Regions from separate parts of the Paenibacillus sp. ICGEB2008 genome, predicted to be linked through region 3. Evidence: riboswitches for the same ligand, from Rfam matches in the RefSeq annotation. Region 3 holds a riboswitch; each other region holds the start of a gene.
What was found. A riboswitch is a leader RNA that binds a small molecule or an ion and turns the genes downstream of it on or off. The one in region 3 is predicted to bind glycine.
Positions count from the first base shown of each region.

Region 1 (3,281 bases), on a different contig from region 3:
CAGTCACGGCTCCCAGTCCGTTGCGCACGATGCAAGGAATCTCCACGAGTCCAGCGACGGGGTCGCAAATCAGGCCGAGCGTGTTCTTAAGAGCGAGCCTACGGCGTGAACGGCCTGCTCAGGTGTGCCACCGCGTAGCTCCACCATCGCGCCAGCGGCCATCCCGATGGCTGAGCCAATCTCAGCCTGACAGCCTCCCTCCGCGCCGGAAATGAAGGAATTGTTGGCGATGACGTAGCCAATGGCTCCGGCTGCGAACAAGCCGTGCACCATATGCTCATCATCCCAGCCGAATCGCTCCTGCGCACTAATGAACACACCGGGGATGACTCCACAAGAGCCAGCAGTGGGCGTAGCCACAATACGCCCCATGGATGCATTAACCTCCGACACGGATAGCGCATAAGCCATGGCGAGTGCAGAGGCGTCGCCGGAGCAGGTTTCCCCTGCCCGCAGATACTCGGCCAGACGCTTGCCATCACCGCCCGTTAATCCACTGCGGGATACGGTGTCTTGTGTCTGACCACGATGAACGGCCTCCTTCATGACTTCATAATAATCAGACATTTGGCGGAAGATTTCTTCTTCCGTTGTATTCGTCTCTTGTACCTGCTCTTGAATCATCAGGCGGCCAATCGTGGTGGATTCCTCCGCGCATATGGCGCTGATTTCATGCAGATGGCTAAATCGCATCAGATTCAGCTCCTTTTTTCAAATTAATCATTTTAATTTCGTACATATGTGGTAAGGATCGTAGTTTTGCGATCAGTTCAGCCGTAGGAGGACTGTCCGTTTCGATGGCGGTAAGTGCTTCTCCATCTCGGCCTTTGCGATCCACATGCATATAGGCAATGTTAATGTCGGCAGCGCCGAGTGCTGAAGTCACCGCACCTAATGTGCCGGGCTTATCCGAGTGAAGAAGCACCAACGTAGCCAGCTCCCCGGTCAGGTTGACTCGGAATTCGTTGAGCTGCTGGACATGGATGCTGCCGCCGCCGATGGAGGAGCCCAGCAGTGTGCGCTGATCCTCACCCTTCCACAGTTCAAAACGGACGGTATTTGGATGGGGCGCGGGTAGTCCGCTGACGGCAAACTCCACGGCCATTCCAGCCTGCTCCGCCCATTGCTCGGCATCTGGAATTCGGTGGTCGTCTGTATCGTAATTGAGCAGGCCTGCGATGAGTGCTAGGTCTGTACCGTGTCCTTTGTAGGTGTCGGCGAAGGAGCCGTACAGTGTCATGCGGGCACGGTCCGGCTGCATCCCGAGCCAGTGACGGGCAACGCGTGCAAGCCGCACCGCGCCTGCAGTGTGTGAACTGGAAGGTCCGGTCATGGCCGGACCGATAATGGAAAATACATCTTTGAAACGCATGGTGTGGCCCCCTGTATGTTCTAGTACCATAGTATATGGTATTTCCGCGTTTGTGCGCAGCTATGACGGTTCCTAATGCTGACGTACAATGTGAGCGCAAAAAAGGACAGGATAAGGAAGTTTCCCTTATCTCTGTCCTCGTTACCTGAGAGTTTCGTGCGGTGTACTTACCGCCTTACCCCTTGGGTGGCTTGCGCTCTCTCCAGAGTTGCGTCAGATGACGATACATGGACCTGAGAGATTATCCGCCAGCCGGGTGCTGACGTCTTGCTCCTTCGGTGCCGCCAGCGTGTAAGCCCCTGGACAGACTCTCCCGTCATCTTCATTCGCGTATACCGTTCTACATATCTTTCTTAGCGTAATGTATGCCGTGCTCGGTGTCAATCGCAGGTTTCAATTTTTACATAAACAGGCGAGTTTCCGATAAAAAAGATTAAAATTTACATAATTATGGATGAAATCAGGAAGGAATTAGAAGATTGACAGCTAATCTGATAGAGGACAAGTACATTTATGGAATTATAGGAGGGATATTGACGTATGGTAAAAGGCTTGCGGTTCACAGGTTCACGCTTGAAAGGGGTGCTGCATCTAGCAGCGATCGTATCGCTGTTGATTGGGATCCTCGTTCCATTCGGTCAGGTCAAGGCAGAGGGAGCATTGACAGTAGACGAAGCACTTCAGCGCCAAGGCAGTGGAGGTACAGTGACGGTGGAAGGCTACATCGTCGGACATGCTACCGGATCGAAAACAGCTAATTTTTCTGCTCCGTTTGCGAATGATTTTAACGTACTGATTGCCGACCAGGCCAATGAACGTAGCACGTCTAATCTATTGGATGTGCAGCTGACATCTGCGTACAGAGGGCAATTTGGGTTAATAGGTCATCCTGAACTGGTCGGCAGCAAAATTCGCGTGACAGGTACGCTTGGTGCCTACAATAATTTTGGTGGAGTAAAAAGTCCAAGCGCTGTGGAACTGGTGAGTGGAAGCGAGCCGGGGGAACCAGGTGAACCTGGCGAACCTGAACCTGGCAACCCGGGTCAACCCGGTACTACACTGCCGGATGGAAAAGGCAAAAAGGTGCTGTTCGATAATACGCACGCACAGACGGCTGGTGCAGCAGATTGGGTCATTGAAGGCGCCTTCTCCGACTTTGCCAATGGATTACGTAATGTAGGCTTTACTGTGGATCAATTGAACCGCCCTATTCCTTTTACTTATGGAGAACAGGCCATAACCTATGATAAGCTGCGCCAATATGATGTGTTCATCATCGGTGAAGCGAATGTGGCCTTTAAGGCATCCGAGCAGGCTGCCCTGCTGCAATATGTGAATAACGGGGGAAGTGTGTTCTTCATCTCCGACCATTATAATGCCGACCGTAACAAAAACCGTTGGGATTCCTCCGAGGTTATGAATGGCTACCGTCGTGGAGCCTATACTAATCCGGCCAAAGGCATGACTGCAGAAGAAGCTGCATCGCCGGCGATGCAAGGATTAACAAGCTCCGATTGGCTGGCGACCAACTTTGGTGTTCGTTTCCGTTATAATGCGCTTGGCGATGTAAATGCTACGGACATCGTAGCCGCAGATCAATCCTTCGGCATTACCAAGGGTGTACGCTCGATTGCCATGCATGCGGGATCTACGCTGGCTATTATTGATCCTACCAAAGCCAAAGGAATTGCCTATATCCCGACAGGTACAAAAAAATGGGGCAATGCAGTAGACCAAGGAGTCTATAATGGCGGAGGCCGTGCGGAAGGTCCTTATGCTGCGATCTCCAAGGTGGGTCAAGGCAAGGCAGCATTTATCGGTGATTCTTCCCCTGTAGAAGATGCTACTCCGAAATATGCGCGTGAGGAAAACGGACAGTCGAAAAAGACATATGATGGTTTTAAGGAAG
Region 1 covers NZ_AMQU01000012.1:16,640-19,920, forward strand. Annotated here, with positions in the region: partial or broken gene sdaAA (L-serine ammonia-lyase, iron-sulfur-dependent, subunit alpha) at 1-693, opposite strand, end outside; gene sdaAB (L-serine ammonia-lyase, iron-sulfur-dependent subunit beta) at 683-1,372, opposite strand; glycine riboswitch at 1,584-1,698, opposite strand; gene C400_RS0112475 (DUF6359 domain-containing protein) at 1,913-3,281, shown strand, end outside.
Region 1: linked by a shared signal. The riboswitch ahead of sdaAB (L-serine ammonia-lyase, iron-sulfur-dependent subunit beta) and the one ahead of C400_RS0114345 (alanine/glycine:cation symporter family protein) in region 3 are both predicted to bind glycine.

Region 2 (3,281 bases), on a different contig from region 3:
GAAAACGTACTTTCGTCATGAACGTTGATGACAACATTTAAATTTAAAATAACGGACAACGTATTATACCTGCATAATTCTTCTTAATATGACCGATAACAATAGAAATTAGTCGAAAAAACAGTGCTGTAAATCTGCACACTTATATAGAGGAGCTCACCTCTAAATCTAATAAATCGACGTAATTACGTCTTCTAAAAGACAACAAAAAAATAGCCGCCATGTCAGATCATAGCGACTATTTTATACACAAAACGAGCGGACTAACGATGCTTTTATTCAATTCAATATCCATATAAAAATTTAGAATAAAGCGCTAATATTCCATCTTATATTGCTCGTTATTGTTCATCCGAAATCAACTGCTCGTACTGATCCGCAGACAGCAGCTTGCTCAGAGCTTCCTCGACATCATTGCCCATCTCTACTTCAATCATCCAACCCTTTTCATAGGGAGATTCATTCACCAGCTCAGGTGTGCTTTCCAGAGCTTCATTTACTTTCAATACGGTTCCCGCCACCGGAGCAAAAAGGTCGGATACGGTCTTCACCGATTCAATTGTACCAATCTCTGCCCCCTGTTCAATCGTTGCTCCCGCCCCAGGTAATTCCACAAAAACAATATCACCCAGTTGATGCTGTGCAAAGTCTGTAATGCCGATCCGCAACGTCCCGTCTGCTGTGCGCTGAACCCACTCATGTTCGTCTGTATACCAAAGTTCCCGTTTCACTTCACTCATCCTGCTTTCGCCTCACTTCCACATGAATAAAATGCTTTTAATCACCTGTATTAGACAGGTTAAGATTATGACAACATGAGCAATCATGTCAATAATACTAACAAAAATACTTCATGTTATCTCATATAGCATAGAATATTAAAAAATGATAACTTGTAACAAACGCTTACATATCCTTATTTATACATTAAATGTTTTTTGGATTGTTTTATATGACATTTTTATTGACATTTTGAATGAATTTGCGTATTAATGGGTTATAGCAAATGCTTTTGGAAATACCCCGACAACTGCAAACGCGGATGAACGCGGAGGGAGAGACTACCCAAAAAATTCGCATAGCTGTTGTCGTTTCTGAGACAGTTGTGCACGCGAACTCGGATCAACTTGTTACCTGCAAAACCGGGTAACCTACCGTTGATCCAAAAGGTAGCGCCGAAGGAGTAAACTTGCATTGCAGGTGAATCTCTCAGGCAAAAGGACCTCTGCCGGACGCATCTCTGGAGAGCATTCGCGATTAGAGCGGATCACCCAAGGGGAAACCTGGTTCACACCGGGGTAACTTTCTGGTATCAAGGACAGAGCTGAAAGAAGAGTATGGACTGCCGTCTATACGTTTCTTTCAGCCTGTCTTTTTTGTTTAGCCGATTACACTGGATAGGAGTGAAAAAATGTCTAATTTGCGAAGAACACCATTATTTTCGTCTTACGGGACGCAGCCCGGGGTTCGTTGTATTGACTTTGGCGGGTGGGAGCTTCCCGTTCAGTTTAACGGCATCCAAAAAGAGCATGAGGCCGTCCGGCAACGCGCGGGTTTATTCGATGTCTCGCACATGGGCGAGTTTTTGGTTGAGGGCAAAGAAGCCGAGGCTTTTTTGCAATGGGTAACCACGAATGATGTCAGCCAGTTGGAACCGGGCCAGGCACAATATTCACTCCTGTGTTACCCCGATGGAGGCGTAGTGGATGACTTGCTTGTATACTGCAAAGGACCAGAGCGCTACATGCTCGTTGTGAATGCCTCCAACATCGACAAAGATTGGGATTGGCTCATGCGCCACGTACCTGCATCGGTTCATCTGGAGAATGTGTCTGATGCGATCGCATTGCTGGCATTACAAGGTCCGGAAGCAGCACATATTGCCGCAGCCGTGACAGATACAGATATTACGAATCTGGCATCTTTCCGATTCCATGAGAACGTGCAATTGTTCGGAGCAAAAGCACTCGTCTCCCGAACCGGATATACCGGCGAAGACGGTTTTGAATTTTATATACCTGCTGAGGAAGCGCCCGCCGTGTGGAATGGTTTGCTTCGTTGCGGTGAATCGTATGGGCTAATTCCCGCTGGGCTTGGTGCTCGCGATACACTACGGTTTGAGGCACGGCTGCCGCTGTACGGACAAGAGTTATCTGCCACCATTTCACCGCTTGAGGCTGGTTTAGGTTTCTTCGTCAAGCTGAATAAAGGAGATTTTATCGGCAGAGAAGCACTGCAACACCAGAAAGAACAAGGAATTCCTCGCAAGTTGATCGGGCTGGAAATGATTGACCGCGGTATCCCGCGCGCTCATTATCCAGTCTTCGCGGAAGGCCAACACATTGGTGAGGTCACAACGGGGACTCAATCGCCCACCTTGAAGCGTAATTTGGGGCTAGCCCTGGTGGACAGTCGTTTTAGCACCCTATCTACACCGTTAGAGGTCGAAATTCGAGGTAAACGCCTGCGTGCGGAAGTGGTCGCAGCCCCCTTTTATAAGCGGCCACGCTGATCCTAAATCCTCTTCATTTCAAAAAAATGATCATGTCAGATACGAAATTCTGGATTTTCCAACTACGATTATGTATTAGCTAATTTACTATCTAAATTTTGCTTTTCGAAAGGAGCCAGAACTTATGAAGCAGCATCGCTATCTCCCCATGACCGAACAAGATCAAGCCGAAATGCTGCGTGTGGTGGGCGTATCATCCATTGATGATTTATTCAGTGACATTCCAGAGGCAATTCGATACCAAGGGGAACTCCCTCTTTCCTCTCGGCTTGACGAAAGAGCCTTAACTCGCCACATGGCCGAGCTGGCCGGACACAACGCCAATACAGACACACATGCCAGCTTTCTTGGTGCAGGTATTTATGATCATCATATTCCGTCCGTCATTCAGCACATCACCTCACGTTCCGAATTTTACACAGCCTACACCCCCTATCAGCCGGAAGTAAGCCAGGGCGAGCTGCAAGCCATTTTTGAATTCCAGTCGTATATTTGCGAATTGACAGGCATGGCAGTAGCGAATGCCAGCATGTACGATGGAGCGACAGCTCTGGCGGAAGCGGGCTCACTGGCCGCCGCAGCCACGCGCCGTAAACAGCTTATCGTATCAAGGTCTGTCCATCCAGAGGCACGCCAGGTATTGGTAGCCTATGCGCGCGGATTGGACTTGGACATCGTGGAGATCGGCTGTTCGGACGGCGTAACGGATGTCGATGCGCTTGCCGCGGCCGTATCGGAACAGACGGCGGCTGTCTTGATCCAAAGCCCC
Region 2 covers NZ_AMQU01000008.1:75,992-79,272, reverse strand. Annotated here, with positions in the region: gene gcvH (glycine cleavage system protein GcvH) at 342-740, opposite strand; glycine riboswitch at 1,043-1,235, shown strand; glycine riboswitch at 1,236-1,332, shown strand; gene gcvT (glycine cleavage system aminomethyltransferase GcvT) at 1,412-2,512, shown strand; gene gcvPA (aminomethyl-transferring glycine dehydrogenase subunit GcvPA) at 2,637-3,281, shown strand, end outside.
Region 2: linked by a shared signal. The riboswitch ahead of gcvT (glycine cleavage system aminomethyltransferase GcvT) and the one ahead of C400_RS0114345 (alanine/glycine:cation symporter family protein) in region 3 are both predicted to bind glycine.

Region 3 (3,281 bases):
ATTCATTTGGAAATTTTCACCGATAATATTGCCCTATGGATTTATGTTCGCAATTCAAAAAGTAATTATCTCAATACAGCATTCTCAACCAAAACATACAATCCCCCTTTAAAAAAACATGGGTATGGATTACTTAACATCCAGCAAGTGATAAAGAAATATGGTGGTTATTTAAATACAACTATTACGGATTCGCATTTTCAAATTACGATTATGCTCCCATGTAATAACTCTTAGGTTTGTAAACGTTATGGATTAAGAGATATTCAGAATAAATAAAATGTCGGTAATCACCAGTCTTATAACCTAAAAAAAGGAGTACCCTCAAGCCTGTGATGGCTGAGGATACTCCCTTTTAGTATTTATGAATTTACCGTTTGTCCCTTTTCTTCTACTTGGATAGCCGCCCCTACATTGGCACCAGCAAGAATACCCTTGTTCTTATTAGGATACAAAGAATTCATATAAGTCCGGGTTTCTGCAACAACAATTCCCGACAAGCCGAGCAGTGCAATCAGGTTCGGAAAAGCCATCATGGCGTTAAAAATATCTGCCAGCAGCCAGATGGCATCGAGCTTGATGAACGCGCCTCCGGCAACCAGTACGATGAACAGATAACGGTATGGTTTAATCCACTTGACCCCAAGCAAATATTCAACACAGCGTTCCCCGTAGTAGTTCCAGCCAAGTATCGTTGTGAACGCAAATAAAATAAGGCTAATCGTCACGAGCTCTGCTCCAGCCGGAAAGGCACTGGAAAACGCATGCTGAGTCATCAGACCTCCATCATCATTTCCACTCCATATTCCCGTAACCAGCAATGTAAATCCTGTCAAATTACAAATAATCATCGTATCGATAAAAACGCCCGTCATGGATATTAGCCCTTGTTCTGCGGGCCATTTCGTCTTAGCTGCTGCTGCTGCGATTGGCGCACTTCCCAAACCAGCTTCATTTGCAAAGATCCCTCTGGCAACTCCGCTTCGCATCGCCAGCATAATCGTGGCTCCGGCAAATCCACCCGTCGCAGATGTTGTCGAGAAAGCCCCTTGTAATACTAGTGCGATCGCATGAGGAAGCTCTCCTGCAAACTTAATGAGTACGATTAAACAAACCACGATATAGAGCCCCGACATGAATGGAACAATCTTTGTGGATACCTTGGCGATACTTTTGAGTCCTCCAATCGTAACAACAGCCGTCAACACGGAAATAATGATTGCTGTAACTACTGTTGGCACGCCAAAGCTACTTTCCGTAGAAGAAACGATAGCCTTTACTTGCGGAAAAGTACCGATTCCAAATAGTGCTACAAGAATACCAGAAAAGGCAAACAACATCGCCAGCGGCTTGAAACGGCGGCCAAGCCCATTTTCAATATAATACATCGGTCCACCCGAAAATTGTCCGTTCCGGTCTTTAACACGGTATTTAACGGATAATAGCCCTTCCGCATATTTGGTTGCCATCCCGAAAAAAGCTGCAACCAGCATCCAGAATAATGAACCGGGCCCACCCAGTTTGATCGCTGTTGCGACACCGACGATACTTCCCGTACCTACAGTAGCTGCAAGTGCCGTACTCAATGCTCCAAAGCTACTGACATCCCCGCTGCCTTCGTCCGGCGCTTTACCAATTAGCTTGAGCGCTAAGGGCAATCGAATAATCTGAAGCATCTTCAGACGGATCGTTAGCCACAACCCAGTGCCCATGACGAGAATTAGAAGCGGCGCTCCCCACATCCAACTGTCAATCGTTTCTAACACATGTACCAAATTCATTTCAACCCGCTCCTTCAGCATAGTAGAAAACAAAAAAGAGTCAAATCTGTTGATTCGACTCTTGGAGAGGTTAAAGGCACGAAAAAATACAACCATCTTGTGCAGGATTTCACCTCTAAAAGCTTATAAAAAGCCTAGGGCTATCCCTGTCACAGGTTATTCGCGTCTCTGTCCTTTTGCCTGAGAGTTTAAGCAGATGTGATCTGCGGTGCACCTTCGGCGCCCAATTAAGGGTCTCTCCAGAGTTCTGTCCGTTTACGGTCCCTGCTCGTTGCTGTAAATCAGCCTAAGCACCTGAGAGTTTTGCCCCTTCGGTTGGAACTTTCATTCCATCTCCCGCAAACATCAACCAGACATATGAAATTTTTATTCATTATACAGAAAAATTTCAGCTTATTACAAGTGAAAAATTTGTGAAGCCCTCTGAAAGAATCAATAGAGTGTCTATACAAAAAGCGGGTACAGCAGATTGCATCCTGAGGATTTTCTCTGCTGTACCCGCCAAAACGATATGGAATTATAATTCTTCACCGTTGGTTGCTATCACATTTTTATACCAGTTAAATGAGTCCTTTTTGGAGCGTTGAAGCGTTCCGTTACCGTCATCATCCAGATCAACGTAAATAAATCCGTAGCGCTTGGACATTTCGGACGTAGACATGCTCACAAGGTCGATAGGTCCCCAGCTGGTGTAACCAATCAGATCAACACCGTCAGCAATCGCTTCCTTCATTTGGGCAATATGCTGACGCAAGTAATCAATGCGATACGTGTCATGCACAGAGCCGTCTTCTTCTACCTTATCATACGCACCCAGGCCATTTTCCACGATGAACAGTGGCTTTTGATAGCGATCATAAAACGTATTCAGTGTAACACGCAGGCCGATCGGATCGATCTGCCATCCCCAGTCGGAAGACTGCAGATACGGATTTTTCACACCGCCTATCAGGTTCCCTGCTGCCTTTTCGCCTTCTGGCCCTGCCGATACGGTCAAGGTCATATAGTAACTAAATGAGATAAAATCGACCGTGTTATTTTTCAAAATTTCGGCATCGCCGGGTTCTGTCTGGATCACAATATTATTTTCTTCAAAATAGCGGTTCATATAGTTGGGATATCCCCCACGAGCATGCACATCCGTAAAGAACAGGTTCATTTGATTTTCATGCTGTGCTTTCAGGATATCTTCTGGGTTACACGTATGTGGGTAGCTTTCAATGCGGGCCAGCATACAGCCGATCTGAGCGCCCGGAATGATCTCATGTCCCCGTTTGGTCGCCAATGCACTTGCTACAAATTGATGGTGCAATGCTTGATATATCGCTTGTTGCTTGTTTTCTACACGGTCAATAACCACACCGCCGCCTGTAAACGGGCTCATAGTCATGACATTAATTTCGTTAAAGGTCAGCCAGTATTTTACTTTATCCTTATAGCGTGTAAATACCGTTTCGGCATATTTTACGTAATGATCCACGACTTCGCGTCCCAACCAGC
Region 3 covers NZ_AMQU01000014.1:254,496-257,776, reverse strand. Annotated here, with positions in the region: gene C400_RS27870 (sensor histidine kinase) at 1-237, shown strand, start outside; gene C400_RS0114345 (alanine/glycine:cation symporter family protein) at 363-1,781, opposite strand; glycine riboswitch at 1,940-2,034, opposite strand; glycine riboswitch at 2,046-2,130, opposite strand; gene C400_RS0114340 (glycoside hydrolase family 1 protein) at 2,299-3,281, opposite strand, start outside.